Regions from separate parts of the Nocardioides panacisoli genome, predicted to be linked through region 3. Evidence: predicted binding sites of a transcription regulator. Region 3 holds the regulator's gene; each other region holds the start of a gene.

Region 1 (4,469 bases), 1.6 Mb from region 3:
CAGCTGGTCCCACACCGCGTTGAAGTACGCCGCCGCTGCGCTGTCGGCGCTGGCCTGGCCGTCCCAGTCGCGCAGCAGCTCCTGGGCGTCGCGGTAGTAGTCGTTGCCGAGCCGCGGCTCGAGCAGGTAGGGCACCAGGACGTCGCGCAGCGGGTGCTCCTCGTCCAGCTGCACCTGGTGCATGTCCTCGACGCCCAGCGTCTCGTCGCCGCCGACGAGGCCGTTGATCCGCGAGGAGCGGTAGCCGCGCGACCAGTCCTCGGTCAGGTAGTAGGGGTAGTCGGGCCCGATGACGGCCTGGTTGGCGGTCACGATGACGCCGGAGTCCGGATCCAGCAGCCGCGGCAGCGCGTCGAAGGGGACGTACTGGCCGGTCCAGTCGTTCTCCGGCCGCCAGCCGGCGGCCGGGACCAGGCCCTGCGTGCCGGACTTGCGGATCGGGACCCGTCCGGTGGCCTGGTAGCCGATGTGGCCCTCGGTGTCGGCGTAGACGACGTTCTGCCCGGGCACCGCGAACCCCGACAGGGCACTGCGGAAGGACTGCCAGCCGGTGGCCGTGTTGAGCTCGAAGAGCGCGTCCATCGTCGGTCGGGGCTCCAGCGCGGTCCAGGCAAGGGAGACGGCGTACTCCCACGAGCCCTCGGTGGGCACCACCCCGGAGTCCAGGACGCCCTCGGTGTTGTCGCCCAGGCCCACGTCGTCGGCGAGGTCGGACAGGATCGGGCCGTGGTCGGTGGACCGCACGGTGATCTCGACCGGGTCGCCGCCGTGGACGTCGATGCGCTCGCTCCGGGAGCGCAGCGGCAACGACTCGCGCCCGCTGCGCCAGGTGTCGCCCTCGATCCGCTCCACGTAGAGGTCGGTCACGTCGGCGCCGAGGTTGGTGAAGCCCCACGCGATGTCGGCGTTGTGGCCGATGACCACGCCGGGGACGCCGGAGAAGCTGAAGCCGGCGACGTCCATCGGGCAGTCCGCGTCGACGTTCCGGCAGTGGAGCCCGACCTGCATCCACACGCCGGGGAGCGACACCCCCAGGTGGGGGTCGTTGGCCAGGATCGGGGCACCGGTCTCGCTGCGCTCGCCGCCGATGACCCAGCCGTTGCTGCCCACGCCGTCACCGCGGCCGAGCAGCTCGGGGACCGCGTCGACGACGCCGCTGGTGCGCGCCAGGGCCGCCGCCGCGCCGTCACCGAGGGGCGGCCGCTGCGGCAGGCGGGTGCCGCCGGTGACCGCATCCTGCTCGAAGACGTCGTCGACCACCGCGCCCTGGGTGACGATCGGCTGGTGGGCCTGGAACGGGTAGGAGGGATAGAGGTCCGCGGCGCGACCCTCGCCGACCGCGGCCGTGCTCAGGGCGCGCCCGATCTCGTCGTCCAGGTTGCCCCGCAGGTCCCACGCCATGGCCTTCAGCCACGCCACCGAGTCGACCGCGGTCCAGTCCTCGATGGTGTAGTCGAGGCCGCCGAGCCCCAGCACGGTGTACTCCAGGGAGACCTGCGACGGCGACCGGTCGGAGAGGTAGGCGTTGACGCCCTCCGCATAGGCGTCGAGCAGGTCCCGGGTCTCGGGCTCCAGCAGCGACAGCTCCTGCTCGGCGACCCGGCGCCAACCGAGGGTGCGCACGACCATGTCGCTCTCCAGCCCGGCCTCGCCGAACATCTCCGCGAGGCGGCCGGCGGTGGCGTGGCGACGGACGTCCATCTCGAAGAACCGCTCCTGCGCGTGGACGAAGCCCTGCGCCAGCATCAGGTCGTGCATGGAGTCGGCATAGATCTGCGGGACGCCGTGCTCGTCGCGCACGACGTCCACCTCGCTCTCCAGGCCGCGCGCCTCGAGCGTGCCGGAGGCGTCGGGGAAGGAGCGGCGTACGACGACCACGCCCGCGACGAGCCCGGCGATGATCGCGAGGACCACGACGACGCCGACGTAGGTGCTCCAGCGCACCGGACCCGGCAGCGACCGGAACCGACGGCGAGGTCGAGGGGTCTCGGTGTCTTCAGCCATGGTGGGACCATTGTGCCGTGTCGCGATGCAGCGGCCGCCACCGCCGGAGCGGACCGGAATTCGCTGCTCGCCACCGGTGACCTAAACTGGCACTCAGAGCGGACGAGTGCTAAGTGAGAGTCCGCCCCGATCCACGGAGCTTCGATGCCGACCTACCAGTACGCCTGCACCGCCTGCGACCACGCCTTCGAGGAGGTCCAGAGCTTCTCCGACGACGCCCTGACCGTCTGCCCCGAGTGCGAGGGCCGGCTGCGCAAGGTCTTCAACGCGGTCGGCGTGGTGTTCAAGGGCTCCGGGTTCTACCGCACCGACAGCCGCAAGGGCTCCGGTGAGTCCTCGGGCTCGTCCTCCTCGAGCTCCTCGTCCAGCTCCTCCTCGGAGTCCTCGGGCTCCTCGTCCTCGTCGAGCTCCTCCTCGGGCTCGTCCAACGGCTCGACGAGCAGCTCCTCGGGCGGTTCGGCCGGCAAGTCCGCGGCCTCCTCCGCCGACTGATTCTTCCCGCGCCGGGCGCCCACGTCGGCGTCGGCGGCGGGCCTGTGGATGACGCACGCGGGCCCCGCCGGACCCGCCTAGCGTGCGGGCCATGGATGCGACCACGCCGCCCCTGACCGGCCTGCGCAACCGCGCGATCGGCGTACGCCGCCTCGTGCTGCGGCGACGACGTGCCCTCGCGGTGCTGCTCACCGTGGTCGCCGTCGGGGCCGGCCTCAGCGCCACCGCGCCGCCTGCGCCGGAGACCGTCGCGGTCACGGTCACTGCCGGCCCCCTTCCCGCGGGCACGGTGCTGGCACAGGACGACGTCACCACGGTCCGGATGCCGCCGGCCGCCGCGCCCGCGGCACCCGTGACCGACCCGGTGGGTGCCACACTGGCCGGGCCGATGGGCGCCGGCGAGCCGCTGACCGCCCAGCGCGTGCTCGGATCCGACCTCACCGCCGCGGCGCCGGGACGGACCGCGGTGCCGGTCCGGATCGGCGACGCCGCCCAGGCCGACCTGTTGCGGGTCGGGATGCGCATCGACCTCCTCGCCACGGACCCCCAGCAGGGCACGACGGCGACCGTGGCCACCGATGTCACCGTCCTCGGCCTGCCCGCGGACGCCACCGCGGGCGCTGGCGGCGCGACGGCCGGACGGGTGGTGGTCCTGGGGATGCCCGACGCGGCAGTCGCACCGGTCACCGCCGCCACCGTGGCGAAATACGTGACATTCGCGTGGGTACCGGTCTAAATTTCACCCTGAACGCTCGCGTCCACGTCGAGTGTGTCCTCTCGGAAGCACACAAGGAGACAACTCAATGTCCGGGTTCAAGAACTTCCTGCTCCGCGGCAACCTCATCGAGATCGCCGTCGGCCTGATCATCGCCCTGTCCTTCGCCGAGGTCGTCAACACCTTCGTCGCCTGGCTCACCGCCCAGATGCCGGACAGCGTCGACAACATCTTCAGCAACGACCCCAACAGCTTCGGTGCGTTCCTGAACGCGGTCGTCGCCTTCGTCATCCTCGGCGCCGTCGTCTACTTCCTCATCGTCACGCCCTACACCAAGGCCAAGGAGCGGTTCTTCCCCGAGGAGGCCACCGGCCCGTCCGAGACCGAGCTCCTCATCGAGATCCGCGACGCCCTGAAGTCGCAGCAGGGCTGACCCACTCACCCACGCACACGAGGCCCCCACCGTCGCGGCGGTGGGGGTCTCGTCGTGTGTGGGCGGGGACGGGAGCGATCCCCGGTCGGCCGGGGATCGCCTACCTTGTCGGGCACTGCAACGCTGGACAAGGTGGGCGAACGAAGGACAACCCCACGCCTGCCGGACGCGGTCGTACGACGCGGGTCGGGTCTCAGCCGCCGTGGTGGGGCGGCACCTGGTCCCGGAGCCACTGGTCGCCGGCCGACTCGCGGCGTACGCCGTCACCCGGCTCGCGCTCGTCGCTGGTGGTGTCGGGCAGCACCTCACCGAACACCTCGGCGCGGCGCCGACGCCGCTCCCACTCGCGGTCGTCGCTCATGCGCACAACCCGGCGTCCTGTCGGGCCTCGTCGGAGAGGCCGGAGCCGCCCCCCTGCGAGGGCGAGTCGGTGGGCTCGGTCGACTCGGACTCGGTCGGCTCCGAGGTCTCCGGCGTCGCGGACCCGTTGCCCTGGCCCGAGGCGTTGCCGGGAGCCGAGGTGGAGCCGTCGGGGTTGTCGGCGGCGCTGATGGACTGGTCGAGGAACTCCCCGGGCAGCGAGGAGTCGCGGCGTACGACGCGCCAGAGCCGCTCGACGTCGTCGGTCCACTCGACGCGGCCCGGCTGCGCCGTGGAGTAGACCCACGGGGTGGTCACGAAGCGGATGTTGCCCAGACCCACGCCCTGGAACTCCGCGCCGAGGGCGGCGAGCTTGCTGATGTTCTCGGCGTCGGTCTGCAGCGAGTCGGTGGCGGCGCTGAGGAAGGACACCATCTTGTCGGGGCGCGACAGCATCCCGCCGGA
Region 2 (4,469 bases), 650 kb from region 3:
GGGCCGCCGCCCAGATGGTGCCGGGACTGCTGATGACGATCCTCGCCGGCCTTGCGGCGGTCGCCCTGGCACGGCGACTCGGCACCCGGACGGTGGTGACGCTCGGCCTCGCCCTGAGCGGGGCGTGCTACGCACTGGTCGCCGTCGGCGGCCACACCGGGTCGGTGCCCCTCCTCGTCACCGCCTTCGTGCTGCTCGGGGCCGGCGTGGGCATGAGCGAGACCCTGTCGGGCGACCTGGCCCTCGGGGCGGTGCCACCCCACAAGGCCGGCGGTGCCGCGGCGCTGTCGGAGACGGCGTACGAGGTCGGCGCCGTGCTGGGCACGGCGGTGATGGGCAGCCTGCTCAACGCCGCCTACACCCGCGGCCTCGACCTGCCGGCCGGCCTCACGGCCGCGGAGGCCGAGCAGGCCGGGGAGACCCTCGGCGGGGCGCACGGCGTCGCGGCCGAGGCCGCCGCCGACCGGCCCGAGGTCGCCGCGGACCTGCTCGATGCCGCGGCCCACGCCTTCGACGCCGGCGTGACCCTCACCGCCGCCCTCGCGGTGGTCCTGATCGCCGTCGCGACCCGGGTCATCCGTCGCGCCCTGCGGGACGCCTGAGGGCACCGCACACGCAACAGGGCCCCGGCCGAGTCGGCCGGGGCCCTGCTGGTGGTGCGCGGGTGCGCGGGCCTTACATCATGCCCATGCCGCCCATGTCACCCATGCCGCCCATGTCGCCGGCACCGGCGCCCGCGGGCTCCGGCTTGTCGGCGACGACGGCCTCGGTGGTGAGGAACAGCGCGGCGATCGACGCGGCGTTCTGCAGCGCCGAACGCGTCACCTTGGCCGGGTCGATGATGCCCTCGGCGACCATGTCGACGTAGTCACCGGTCGCCGCGTTGAGGCCGTGGCCCGGCTCGAGGTTGCGGACCTTCTCCGCCACGACGCCGCCCTCGAGGCCGGCGTTGATGGCGATCTGCTTCAGCGGCGCCTCGGTGGCGAGCTTGACGATCGCGGCACCGGTGGCCTCGTCGCCGGTCAGGTCCAGCTTGTCGAACGCGCCGACCGAGGCCTGCAGCAGGGCCACGCCGCCGCCGGCGACGATGCCCTCCTCGACGGCCGCCTTCGCGTTGCGCACGGCGTCCTCGATGCGGTGCTTGCGCTCCTTGAGCTCGACCTCGGTGGCCGCGCCGACCTTGATGACGGCCACGCCGCCGGCGAGCTTGGCGAGCCGCTCCTGCAGCTTCTCCCGGTCGTAGTCGGAGTCGGAGGCCTCGATCTCGGCGCGGATCTGGTTGACCCGGCCCTCGATCTGGCCCTGGTCACCGGCGCCCTCGACGATGGTGGTCTCGTCCTTGGTGACGACGACCTTGCGCGCCTGGCCGAGCATCTCGATGCCGGCGCTGTCGAGCTTGAGGCCGACCTCCTCGGAGATGACCTGGCCACCGGTCAGGATCGCGATGTCCTGCAGCATGGCCTTGCGGCGGTCGCCGAAGCCGGGCGCCTTGAGGGCGACGGACTTGAACGTGCCCTTGATCTTGTTCACCACGAGGGTGGAGAGGGCCTCGCCCTCGACGTCCTCGGCGATGATGACCAGCGGCTTGCCCGACTGCATGACCTTCTCCAGCAGCGGCAGCATCTCCTTGACCGAGGAGATCTTGGAGTTCGCGATGAGGATGTAGGGGTCCTCCAGCACGGTCTCCATGCGCTCGGGGTCGGTCACGAAGTAGGCCGAGATGTAGCCCTTGTCGAACCGCATGCCCTCGGTGAGCTCGAGGTCCAGCCCGAAGGTGTTGGACTCCTCGACGGTGATGACGCCTTCCTTGCCGACCTTGTCCATGGCCTCGGCGATGATCTCGCCGACGGTCTCGTCGGCGGCGGAGATGGAGGCGGTGGAGGCGATCTGCTCCTTGGTCTCGATCTCCTTGGCCATGTTGAGGAGGTTCTCCGACACGGCCTCGACGGCAGTCTCGATGCCGCGCTTGAGGCCCATCGGGTTGGCGCCGGCCGCGACGTTGCGCAGGCCCTCGCGGACCATGGCCTGGGCCAGCACGGTGGCGGTCGTCGTACCGTCGCCGGCGACGTCGTCGGTCTTCTTGGCGACCTCCTTGACCAGCTCGGCGCCGATCTTCTCGTAGGCGTCCTCGAGCTCGATCTCCTTGGCGATGGAGACGCCGTCGTTGGTGATCGTGGGGGCGCCCCACTTCTTCTCGAGGACGACGTTGCGGCCCTTGGGGCCGAGGGTGACCTTCACAGCGTCGGCGAGCGTGTTCATCCCGCTCTCGAGGCTGCGCCGGGCCTCCTCGTCGAATGCAATCAGCTTCGGCATAACTCGTGCGATCCTTCGCAGGTGCTCAGTGTGGTCCGGGCCGATGGGCTGCCCGCGACGGCACGACCGCGGCGATCTCGGCGAACCCTGCTCGCCGATGCGCCGGGCCCAACGTCACCGGTCCGGTATTGGCACTCTCATGATATGAGTGCCAATCAATGTTTAGCACTCGCCCCCCGCGAGTGCAAGACCGGCGCGGACGCCCCGGACCTCACCGGGCACCCACCGAGCACCCTCACAGCGAGGTGCGCAGCACCGCGGCCCCGTCGGCGTCGCGCACGACCACGGCGACCACGTCCTCGCGCAGGGCGGCCGACTGCAGGTTGCAGACCAGCTGGTCGGGGCCGGTGCCGATGAACTCCCCTGCCGGGACCAGCTCGCCCGAGGAGGTCCGGAAGGCTGCCCGGAAGACCTTCCCGTCCTCGAAGCCGTCGGCGACCAGCCGCAGCTCCACGCCCCAGGTGTGGTCGACCAGGTCGGCACGGGCGACCTCCACGTCGGCACCGTCCGCGGCGCGCTTGAGCGCGATCGGCTCCAACGGCGCGGCCGCCGGCTCGGGCGCGGTCACCCGACCGACCACCCCGCCGCCGACACCGCCGACCCCGACGGCCACGACCAGCGCGGCCGCCACCAGCAGGCCCGTCCGCCGGCGGCCGCGGCGGGCGCGCAGCTCGTCCTCGACCCGGGCCACGTGCCGGGCCGCCTCGATGCTCTCCCGCTCGGCGGCCACCTCGGACCGGATCAGGTCACCGAGGACCGCCGGAGGGACCGGCGGCGCCGCGAAGGCGTCCGGGTCGACCTGGTCCAGCAGTGGGGCCAGCGGTGCGATGTGCGCGAGGTCCTCCCGGCAGGCCGCGCAGCCGTCCAGGTGGGCGCGCACTCGGTCGACCTCGCTCCCGTCGAGGTGTCCCAACGCGTACGAGCCCAACATCTCCCGCACCTGCTGGTGCGTCCGCTCCTCGTTCACGGGCTCACTCCCATCTCGTCCATCGCCTCCCGCAGGGCGCGCAGGCCGTAGAAGACCCGGCTGCGCAGCGTGCCCACGGGGATGCCCAGCTCGGCGGCCACCTCGGCGTAGGGCCGCTCCCGCAGGTGCGTCTGCACGATCGCCTCCCGGTGGTGGTCGGCGATCCGGCGCAGTGCCTCCTCGACCAGCCACGCCTCGAGCAGCCGGTCGGTCGAGTCGGCCGCGGCGCCGCCGATCGCCTGCGCCGTGGTCGGATCGACCAGGTGCTGCTGCCACGGGCGGACCCCCGCCGCCCGCGCGTGGTCGATCATGGTGTTGCGGGCGATCCCGAACAGCCACACCCGCAGCGTCGCCAACTGCGGATCGTAGCGGTGCGCGTGGCGCCAGGCCTTGAGGAAGGTCTCCTGCGTCACGTCCTGGGCGGCACCGGGGTCCCCGAGGCCGCGCAGCACGAAGCGGTAGACCTCCGCGCCGTAGCGCAGGTAGGCCTCGTGCACCTGGTCCTCGTCGCCCAGTCCGGCGACGGATCGCGCAGGCTCGCCCGAGCCCCCACCTCGCTCGTCCACGCCACTCGCCCCCACGGATCGCAGTCTGCCGGTCACACCAGTCAGTACGGCGAACGCACCGCCGACGTTCACGACATCGGTCGAACCCGTCCGAGGCCGGGTGAACGTGGCCCGGACCACAGCCGTACCCACCGACGAGGCCGTGGGGATCGCCCGCGACCGCAGCGGGCCGCAGCGGTCCGCACCGCCGACGAAAGGGCACGCACATGTCAACCACACCGACCCGTGGGGGCCGGCTGCTGAGCGGGGTGGGCACGGCCGCACTCGCGCTGGGCATCCTCGCCGCAGCTCCCAGCGGCACGGCATCAGCAGCGAGTTCGACCCCGGCCTCCGCCGCGCAGGCACCCGCCAGCAGTGCGGTGGCCGCGGCACCCCGACGCTCGGTGCGCGTCAGCACCGAGTGGCAGCTGCGTCGGGCCGTGGCCCGGGCGAACAACCGCAAGGGCGCGGTCACGATCCGCCTCAAGCGCTCGATCACCTTCAGTGACTCCCGCCCCACCAACGGCGGCGCGTGGCGTGGCGACATCGACGTGCGGGGCGACGTCAAGGTGGTGGGTTCGGGACGCCGGATCAACGCCGCCGGCGTCGACCGCATCTTCGACGTCCGCTCCGGCGGCCGGCTG
Region 3 (4,469 bases):
CGATGCTGTTGGGGATCACCACGGCGTGGCGCGACGGCGTGGAACTGGTGCTGGTGTCGGTCATGAGCCCGGCTGGGCTGCCTTTCGGGGACGGGAGTGCAGTCCCCCCATGCTAGAGCGCGCGCGAAGCCCGCACCAATGCGTTGTCGTCGCGGTCACCGCGGTCACCCCGGCGGCCAGGCGAGGTCGCGCCCGCCGATGACGTGCAGGTGGGTGTGGAACACGGTCTGGCCGACGGCGGCCCCGGTGTTGAACACGGCCCGGTGGCCCGGCAGGCCCTCGTCCCGGGCGACCGCGGCGGCGACGGTGAAGAGCTCGGCGAAGCCGTCCGGGTCGGCGGCCGCGGACGCCGCGGCGTTCTCGTGGTGGGCCTTGGGGACCACCAGCACGTGGGTCGGCGCCTGCGGGTTGACGTCGCGGAAGGCCAGCACGCGGTCGGTCTCCCGCACCGTGTCACCCGGGATCTCGCCCGCGACGATCTTGCAGAACAGGCAATCGGGGTCGGCGGCACTCATGGGGCCACCCTAGGCGGTGTCGGGCCCGCGCCGGGGCGGTGTCGGGGCCGCGGTCCACGACACGCGCGGGAGGTGCGGACGAGGTGTGGCACCGGCGAGGATGATGCAGACATGCGACGCACATCCTTCCCCGCCCTCGTCCTGACCGGCCTGCTCGCCGCCGCGACCCTCACCGGTTGCGGCGACGACGAGCCCGCCACCGACCCCACGGCGTCGGACTCGGCGTCCTCACCCACCAGCGAGGCCACGCCGGAGGAGACCGAGACGACCGAGGCCACCGAGCAGCCGACCGAGGACTCCGGCGTCCGCGAGTCCGACAACATCACGCTGGACAAGCCGGCCGAGGGAGCCACCGTGTCGGGCCGCTTCACCGCCTCCGGCACCGCCAACTCCCCCGAGGCGAACGTCCCGTGGCAGGTGCTCGACGCCGACGGTGCGACCGTGCTGGAGGGCTTCGCCACCGCGGAGGGCTGGATGGACAGGCTGTACCCGTGGCGGACCAAGGTCGACGTCTCCTCGCTCGACGCGGGCACCTACACCTTCGTCGCGATGACCTCCGACCCCTCCGGTGGCGCGGAGGGCAACGGCGCGGAGGAGGTCCGGGCCACCATCGTGGTGGAGTGACCTCAGCGCCACCGCTCGGTCCGTGAGAGCAGGGCGGCGACGGCGCTGAGTCCCGCCGTGGAGGTGCGCTGCACCTCCACTCCCATGCGGACCGGCGTCGCGCCGGCCCGGGTGAACGCGTCGAGCTCCTCCGGCGCCAGTCCGCCCTCGGGGCCGACCACCACGACGACGTCCCCGGCCGGCTCGGGCAGGGCCGCGATCGCGGTGTCGGCATTCTCGTGCAGCACCACGGCCAGGTCGGCACCCGCGAGGCGGTCGACGACCTCGGAGGTCGTCGCCAGCGGGGTGACTTCGGGCGCCCACGCGCGCCGGGCCTGCTTGGCGGCCTCCCGCGCCGTCGCCTGCCACTTGCGGTGCGACTTGGTGGCGCGCTCCCCCTTCCAGACCGCGACGCTGCGGGCCGCGGCCCAGGGCACGACGGTCGCGACGCCGACCTCGGTGAGCACCTCGACCGAGAGCTCACCCCGGTCCCCCTTGGGCAGGGCCTGCACCACGGTGATGCGCGGCGTCGGCTCGGCGACGTCGTGCACCTCGTGGACGGCGACGTCGAAGGAGCGCTTCGTGGTCGCCACGACCTCGCCGACGGCGTAGCGGCCACGCCCGTCGCCGAGGCGGACCGACTCCCCGGTCCGCAGCCGGCGCACGACGACGGCGTGGTGGGCCTCCTCACCCTCGACCGTCACCACGCCCCCACGGACCGCGTCGGCCAGCGAGTCGACGAGGTGCTGCGGCAGCGTCACGTCGCGCTCCTGCGGCTCAGTGACTGAAGGCGTCGCGGAGGCGTCCGAACATCCCCCGCGGAGCCGGACCGACGCTGCCGGTGGGCTGCTCCTCGTGGCGCAGCGCCGCGAGCTCGCGCAGCAGCTCGGTCTGGCGGCCGTCGAGGCGGGTCGGGGTCTCCACGTCGATCGTCACGACGAGGTTGCCCCGGCCCCCGCGCAGGCCGGGTACGCCGTGGCCGCGCAGGACGTACTCCTTGCCCGGCTGGGTGCCCGCGGGCAGCTCCAGCTCGATGCTGGTCTGCACCTCGGAGTCCTCGGCCGGTTCCAGGTCGGCCTCGAGCAGCGGCAGCTGGAGCGTGGTGCCCAGCGCCGCCGCGGTCATCGGGACCGTCACGGTGCAGTGGAGGTCCTTGCCGTTGCGCACGAAGGTGTCGTGCTCGGCGACGCGGATCTCGACGTAGAGGTCACCGGCCGGGCCGCCGCCGGGGCCGACCTCGCCCTCCTCGGGGAGCTGGACCCGGGTGCCGGTGTCCACGCCGGCGGGGATCTTCACGGTGAGCGTGCGCCGGGACCGCACCCGACCGTCGCCGGCGCACTCGCGGCACGGGTCGGGGATCGTCGTACCGAAGCCGTTGCACGACGGGCACGGCCGCAGCGTGCGGATCTCGCCGAGGAAGGAGCGCTGCACCTGGGCGACCTCGCCCTGCCCGTGGCAGGTCTCGCACGGCACCGGCCGGGAACCCGGCGCCGCGCCGTCGCCGCTGCAGGCGGTGCACATGATGGCGGTGTCGACCTTGATCTCGCGCGAGACGCCGAAGGCGGCCCCCGCGAGGTCGACCTCGAGCCGGATCAGGGCGTCCTGCCCGCGGCGTACGCGGGAGCGGGGGCCACGGCCGCCGGCCGCGCCGCCGGGAGCACCTCCGCCGAAGAAGGCGTCCATGATGTCCGTGAAGGAGAAGCCCTGGCCCTGACCGAAGCTGCTGCCGCCGCCGAAGGGGTCACCGCCCCGGTCGTACGCCGCCCGCTTGTCGGGGTCGGAGAGCACCTCGTAGGCCGTCGACACCTGCTTGAACTGCTCCTGCGCCTCCGGGTCCGGGTTGACGTCCGGGTGGAGCTTGCGGGCCTGACGCCGGTAGGCCTTCTTGATGGCGTCCTCGTCGGCGTTGCGGTCCACGCCGAGCAACTCGTAGAGGTCCTGGGTCACGGGGTTCCTTCGGTTCCGTTGGTGTGTCGTCAGTGCTGTCGGGGCCGGATCCGGGCTGGTCCGGACTGGCTCGGCCGGTGCGTCGGTGGTCAGCCCTCGTCGAGGATGCGGGAGACGTAGCGGGCCACGGCGCGGACGGCGGCCATGGTGGTCGGATAGTCCATCCGCGTCGGCCCGACCACGCCCAGCGTGGCGAGCGCGTCGGACTGCGGTCCGTAGCCGGTGGCCACGACGCTGGTCGAGGAAAGTTCCTCATAGGGTCCCTCGGCGCCGATGCGCACCGTCACGGCGTCGCCGGAGGATGCCTCGCCGAGCAGCTTCAGCAGCACCACTTGCTCCTCCAGCGCCTCGAGCAACGGCGCCACGGCCGTCTCGAAGCTGTCGCCGAACCGGGCGAGGTTCGCCGTTCCGCCCACCACGAACCGCTCGTCGGAGCTGTGGTCGCTCATCGCCTCGACCAGGGTGAGCGCGACGTCCTTCGACACCGCGTCGAGCAGGTCGTCGGTGGCCAGGCCGTCCAGCGAGGAGACCGCCTCGACGATCTGCTTGCCGGTCGCCGCGACGTTGACGCGCGAGCGGAGCACCGCGAGGTCGGCCTCGCCGTAGTCGGTCTCCAGCTCCACGTGGCGCTGCTCCACGCGACCGTTGCTGAGGATCACCACCAGCAGCAGCCGCGACGGCGTCAGCGCCACCACCTCGATGTGGCGGACCGTGGACCGGGACAGCGTCGGGTACTGGACCACCGCGACCTGCCGCGTCAACTGCGAGAGCACCCGCACCGAGCGCGACACCACGTCGTCGAGGTCGTTGGCGCCGTCGAGGAAGGTGGAGATCGCCCGCCGCTCGGCACCACTCATCGGCTTGATGGTGGTGAGCCGGTCGACGAAGAGCCGGTAGCCCTTGTCGGTCGGCACGCGCCCCGCGCTGGTGTGCGGCTGGGCGAGGTACCCGTCCTCCTCCAGGGCGGCCATGTCGTTGCGGATCGTGGCCGGCGAGACCTGGAGACCGTGGCGCTCGACGAGCGCCTTGGAGCCGACGGGCTCCTCGGTCGCCACGTAGTCCTCCACGATGGCGCGCAGCACGGCGAGTCGGCGATCGTCCTGCATCTCGCTCCTCCTCGTGCTGGCACTCCGAACCGGTGAGTGCCAACTCTACCGTCGAGGCCCACCCCGGCCCGAACGGCGGCGCGCGGCCCGTGGGACGACTCACCTTCCCCGACCCCGAGACTGTAGGTTAGGCTCACCTAAACAAGTCAGGAGGACGTCGTGACCGTCGACCAGACCACCGGACACCGCCGGACCGCGGCCACCGCGCGCAGCATCCTGTCCTGCCCCGCCGACGTGCAACTCGTCGTCGACGGCATCGAGGACATCAGCGACGGCATCGAGCCCGACCACCCCGGCG
Region 4 (4,469 bases), 1.4 Mb from region 3:
TGGAGCTTCTCGCGATCCCAGTCGGAGTCGGAGTTCTCGATCTCGGCCTTGATCTGGTTGACCCGGCCCTCGACCTCGGTCGCGTCGCCGTTGCCGTCCACGATCGTGGTGTTGTCCTTGGTGACCACGACGCGGCGGGCCTGGCCGAGCACCTCGAGCCCGGCGCTCTCCAGCGAGAGGCCGACCTCCGGCGCGATGACCTGACCACCGGTCAGCGTGGCGATGTCCTGCATCATCGCCTTGCGGCGGTCACCGAACGCGGGGCTCTTGACCGCCACGGCATTGAAGGTGCCCTTGATCTTGTTGACCACGAGCGTGGACAGGGCCTCGCCCTCGACGTCCTCGGCGAGGATGAAGAGCGGCTTGCCGGCCTGCATGACCTTCTCCAGCAGCGGCACGAACTCCTGGATCGAGGAGATCTTGCCCTGGTGCAGCAGGATGTAGGGGTCGTCGAGGACGGCCTCCATCCGCTCGGTGTCGGTCACGAAGTACGCCGACAGGTAGCCCTTGTCGAACTGCATGCCCTCGGTGAAGTCGAGCTCGGTGCCCATGGTGCTGGACTCCTCGACGGTGATGACACCGTCCTTGCCGACCTTGTCGAAGGCCTCGGCGAGCAGGGCGCCGATGCGCTCGTCACGGCTGGAGATGGTGCCGACCGACGCCATCTCCTCCTTGGTGTGGACCGGGTTCGCGGCCTCGAGCAGGGAGTCGCTGACCTTCTCGGCGGCGGCGTCCATGCCCCGCTTGAGGGCCATCGGGTTGGCGCCGGCCGCCACGGCACGCAGGCCCTGGTGGACCATCGCCTGGGCGAGCACGGTCGCGGTCGTGGTGCCGTCACCAGCGACGTCGTTGGTCTTGGTGGCGACTTCCTTGGTGAGCTGCGCGCCGAGGTCCTCGAACGGGTCGTCGAGCTCGACGTCGCGAGCCACGGTGACACCGTCGTTGGTGATGGTCGGGGCGCCCCACTGCTTGTCGAGGACGACGTAGCGGCCCTTGGGGCCGAGCGTCACCTTGACGGCGTTGGCAAGGGCGTCGACACCGCGCTCCAGCGCGCGGCGGGCACCCTCGTCGAACTCCAGAATCTTGGGCATTCACTGCTCCTTGTGAAGGGATCGAGTTCTGACGTGCCCGGCGCCCGGCTGGCACGGCGCAATGCCGCCAGCCGGGATGCCGGGTACGTCAGGAGATGACGGCGAGGACGTCGCGGGCGGAGAGGATGAGGTACTCCTCGCCGGCGTACTTGACCTCGGTGCCACCGAACTTGCTGTAGATGACCTTGTCGCCCTCGGCGACGTCGACGGGCACGCGGTTGCCGTTGTCGTCGACACGGCCGGGGCCGACGGCGAGGACCTCGCCCTCCTGCGGCTTCTCCTTGGCGGTGTCGGGAATGACCAGACCGGAGGCGGTGGTCTCCTCCGCCTCGAGGGTCTTGACGACGATCCGGTCCTCGAGCGGCTTGATGTTGATCGACACGGGATCAACCTCCCCTTTCTTGGGATGTTCTCGCTGTGTGTTCCAGCAACGGGTGGAGGGCGAGCCCTCCGAGGTCTGGGCCTGCTGGAGTACGCCGTCGCGGGTGCCGCACTCGTCGCAAGCACTGGCACACTCCACTGGAGAGTGCCAATGCAGAAACTAGCACTCACCCCCAACGAGTGCCAGAGCCGGTCCGGTTCCGGCGTCTGACACGATCGGCGCGTGGATCTCGACAGCTTCCGAGCCCTGCTCACCGACGACGGGCAGGCACTGCTGGCCCGTGCCGCCGACCTCCGCGCGGACGGGGACGAGCTGTCGGTGCAGTCCCGGCTGCGCCGCGAAGCCGACCCGGCCGTGGTGGCGGCAGCGCTCACCCAGCTCGACCTGCGGGAGCGGGCGGTGGCGAAGTTCGGCCCGGACGCCCAGCGGATGTACTTCACCCCCGACGGACTCGAGCAGGCCACGCGCCACACCGTCGCCACGCACCGCGCCGCCCGGCTCCAGGCCTTCGGCACGCGCACCCTCGTCGACCTCGGCTGCGGCATCGGCGGCGACCTGCTCGCCGCGGCACGCGCCGGCGTCGTCGTCGCCGGGGTCGACCAGGACCCGGTGCGGGTCGCGGTCGCCGAGGCCAACCTCGCCGCGCTGGAGCTCCCCGGCGCCGTCCAGGTCGCCGACGCCACCGCGATCGACCACACCGCCTTCGACATCGCGTTCGCCGACCCGGCACGACGCACCGGGGCCGGACGGAGCTTCCGCCCCGAGGACTGGACGCCGCCGTGGACGTGGGTCGAGACCCTGCTGGCCCGCGACGCCTGCGTGAAGGTGGCACCGGGCATCCCCCACGACCTGGTGCCCGACGGCGTCGAGGCCGAATGGGTCAGCGACGGCGGCGAGGTGAAGGAGGCCGCCCTGTGGGCCGGCCGCACCGCGACCTGCGCACGTCGCGCCACCGTGGTGCGCGACGGCGGCCTGGCGACGCTGACCGAGGAGGACGACCCTGGCGCGGAGGTCCGCGAGGTCGGTGCGCACCTCTACGAGCCCGACGGCGCCGTGATCCGCGCCGGCCTGGTGACCGCGGTCGCGGCCGGCGTCGACGGCGGGCTGGTCGACCCCCACATCGCCTGGGTCACCTCCGACAGCGCCTTCCGTACGCCGTTCGCCCGCGGCTACCGCGTGGTCGAGGAGCTGCCCTACCGCGAGAAGCAGCTCAAGGCCGCCCTGCGCGAGCGCGGCATCGGCCGGGTGGAGATCAAGAAGCGGGGCGTGGACGTCGTACCCGAGCAGCTGCGCAAGCGGCTCGACCTGACCGGTGACGCGGCGGCGACCCTGGTCCTCACCCGGGTCGCCGGCCGCGGCACCTGCCTGCTTGTCGAGCCGTTCTGAGGCCGGTCAGCGGCCGAGGGCCTCGATCTCGGCACCGATCGTGGTGTCGGGCCCGTGGCCGGTGTGCACCACGGTGTCCTCGGGCAGGTCGAAGAGCTGCGCCCGGATCGAGGCCTCGAGGGTGGGCAGGTCGGAGTAGGAGCGCCCCGTCGCGCCCGGGCCGCCCTGGAAGAGCGTGTCACCGGTGAAGACGCAGCCCAGCTCGGGAGCGTGGAAGCACACGCCACCGGGTGCGTGCCCGGGGGTGTGCAACGCGATCAGCGTGATCCCGGCGACCGCGATGCGCTGACCGTCGGCGAGGTCGACGTCCCACAGCTGGTCGGGGTGGGTGAGCTCCCACAGCGGACGCTCGTCGGGGTGGAGCAGGATCGGCGAGCTCACCCGCTCGCGCAGCTCCGGCGCCACCCGGCAGTGGTCGTCGTGCGCGTGAGTCAGCAGGATCGCCTTGATCGTGCGATCCCCCACCAGTTCGAGGATGTCCTCCACCGAGTGCGGGGTGTCGATGACGACGCACTCGACGTCGTCGCCGACCACCCAGGCGTTGTTGTCGACCTGGTGGGTCTCCCCGTCCAGGCTGAAGGTGCCGCTGATCTCGGCGTGGTCGATGCGGGCCGCCATCAGATCTCCTTCCGTTCGCTCGCAGTTCGATCGCTGCGTTTCCGCGTGTGCTCGCGCTCAGCGGCGCCGCGGTCTCTCGCTTCGCTCACAGGACCACCACCGAACGCAGCACCGAACCCTCGTGCATCTTGTCGAACGCCGCCTCGACGTCGCCGATGCCGATCTCCTCGGTCACGAACGAGTCCAGGTCCAGGCGGCCCTGCTGGTAGAGGTCGACCAGCATCGGGAAGTCACGGCTGGGCAGGCAGTCGCCGTACCAGCTCGACTTCAGGGCGCCACCACGGCCGAAGACGTCGATCAGCGGCAGGTCCGGCACCTTCATGTCCGGGGTCGGCACCCCGACAAGCACGAGTACGCCGGCCAGGTCGCGCGCGTAGAACGCCTGCTGCCACGTCTCCGGACGGCCGACGGCCTCGATGACCACGTCGGCGCCCTCGGCGCCCTCGTAGGTCTCCGCACAGATGCGGGCGATCTCGGGGACCGGGTCGGTCGCCGAGGAGTCGATGGTGTGCGTGGCGCCCATCTGCTTCGCCGTCTCCAGCTTCTGAGGGTCGATGTCGACGGCGATGATCGGGCTGGCACCGGCGAGCGCGGCGCCGGCGATCGCGGCGACGCCCACGCCGCCGCAGCCGATGACGGCCGCGGACTTGCCCCGCGTCAGCGCCCCGGTGTTGATCGCGGACCCGATGCCGGCCATGACGCCACAACCCAGCAGCCCCACGGCCGCGGGACGGGCCGAGGGGTCGACCTTGGTGCACTGACCGGCAGCCACGAGCGTCTTCTCGGCGAACGCCCCGATGCCCAGCGCGGGCGAGAGCTCGGCACCGTCCTCGACCAGCGTCATCTTCTGGGTGGCGTTGTGGGTGGCGAAGCAGTACTTCAGGTCACCGCGCTTGCAGGCGCGGCACTCACCGCACACCGCGCGCCAGTTGAGCACCACGAAGTCGCCGGGCGCCACGTCGGTCACGTCGTCGCCGACCGCCTCCACGACA

Evidence for each region. The regulator HrcA, encoded in region 3, represses chaperone genes, less so after heat shock. The targets are predictions, from matches to a motif close to TTGGCACTCGNNNNNNNCGAGTGCCAA.
Region 1: the regulator HrcA is predicted to act here: its motif matches at 2,091-2,117, upstream of KUV85_RS10785 (FmdB family zinc ribbon protein).
Region 2: the regulator HrcA is predicted to act here: its motif matches at 2,442-2,468, upstream of groL (chaperonin GroEL).
Region 4: the regulator HrcA is predicted to act here: its motif matches at 1,633-1,659, upstream of groES (co-chaperone GroES).

The regions. Positions count from the first base shown of each region.
Region 1 covers NZ_CP080409.1:2,194,594-2,199,062, forward strand. Annotated here, with positions in the region: gene KUV85_RS10780 (penicillin acylase family protein) at 1-2,004, opposite strand, end outside; gene KUV85_RS10785 (FmdB family zinc ribbon protein) at 2,149-2,496, shown strand; gene KUV85_RS10790 (SAF domain-containing protein) at 2,588-3,232, shown strand; gene KUV85_RS10795 (MscL family protein) at 3,300-3,644, shown strand; gene KUV85_RS10800 (hypothetical protein) at 3,838-4,005, opposite strand; gene KUV85_RS10805 (LCP family protein) at 4,002-4,469, opposite strand, start outside.
Region 2 covers NZ_CP080409.1:3,509,999-3,514,467, reverse strand. Annotated here, with positions in the region: gene KUV85_RS17180 (MFS transporter) at 1-602, shown strand, start outside; gene groL (chaperonin GroEL) at 676-2,313, opposite strand; gene KUV85_RS17170 (zf-HC2 domain-containing protein) at 2,549-3,280, opposite strand; gene KUV85_RS17165 (sigma-70 family RNA polymerase sigma factor) at 3,277-3,846, opposite strand; gene KUV85_RS17160 (hypothetical protein) at 4,053-4,469, shown strand, end outside.
Region 3 covers NZ_CP080409.1:593,415-597,883, reverse strand. Annotated here, with positions in the region: gene KUV85_RS02960 (PhoH family protein) at 1-64, opposite strand, end outside; gene KUV85_RS02955 (histidine triad nucleotide-binding protein) at 165-515, opposite strand; gene KUV85_RS02950 (Gmad2 immunoglobulin-like domain-containing protein) at 627-1,139, shown strand; gene KUV85_RS02945 (16S rRNA (uracil(1498)-N(3))-methyltransferase) at 1,142-1,879, opposite strand; gene dnaJ (molecular chaperone DnaJ) at 1,896-3,065, opposite strand; gene hrcA (heat-inducible transcriptional repressor HrcA) at 3,155-4,171, opposite strand; gene KUV85_RS02930 (hypothetical protein) at 4,331-4,469, shown strand, end outside.
Region 4 covers NZ_CP080409.1:1,948,700-1,953,168, forward strand. Annotated here, with positions in the region: gene groL (chaperonin GroEL) at 1-1,091, opposite strand, end outside; gene groES (co-chaperone GroES) at 1,180-1,473, opposite strand; gene KUV85_RS09505 (THUMP-like domain-containing protein) at 1,696-2,859, shown strand; gene KUV85_RS09510 (MBL fold metallo-hydrolase) at 2,866-3,477, opposite strand; gene KUV85_RS09515 (S-(hydroxymethyl)mycothiol dehydrogenase) at 3,563-4,469, opposite strand, start outside.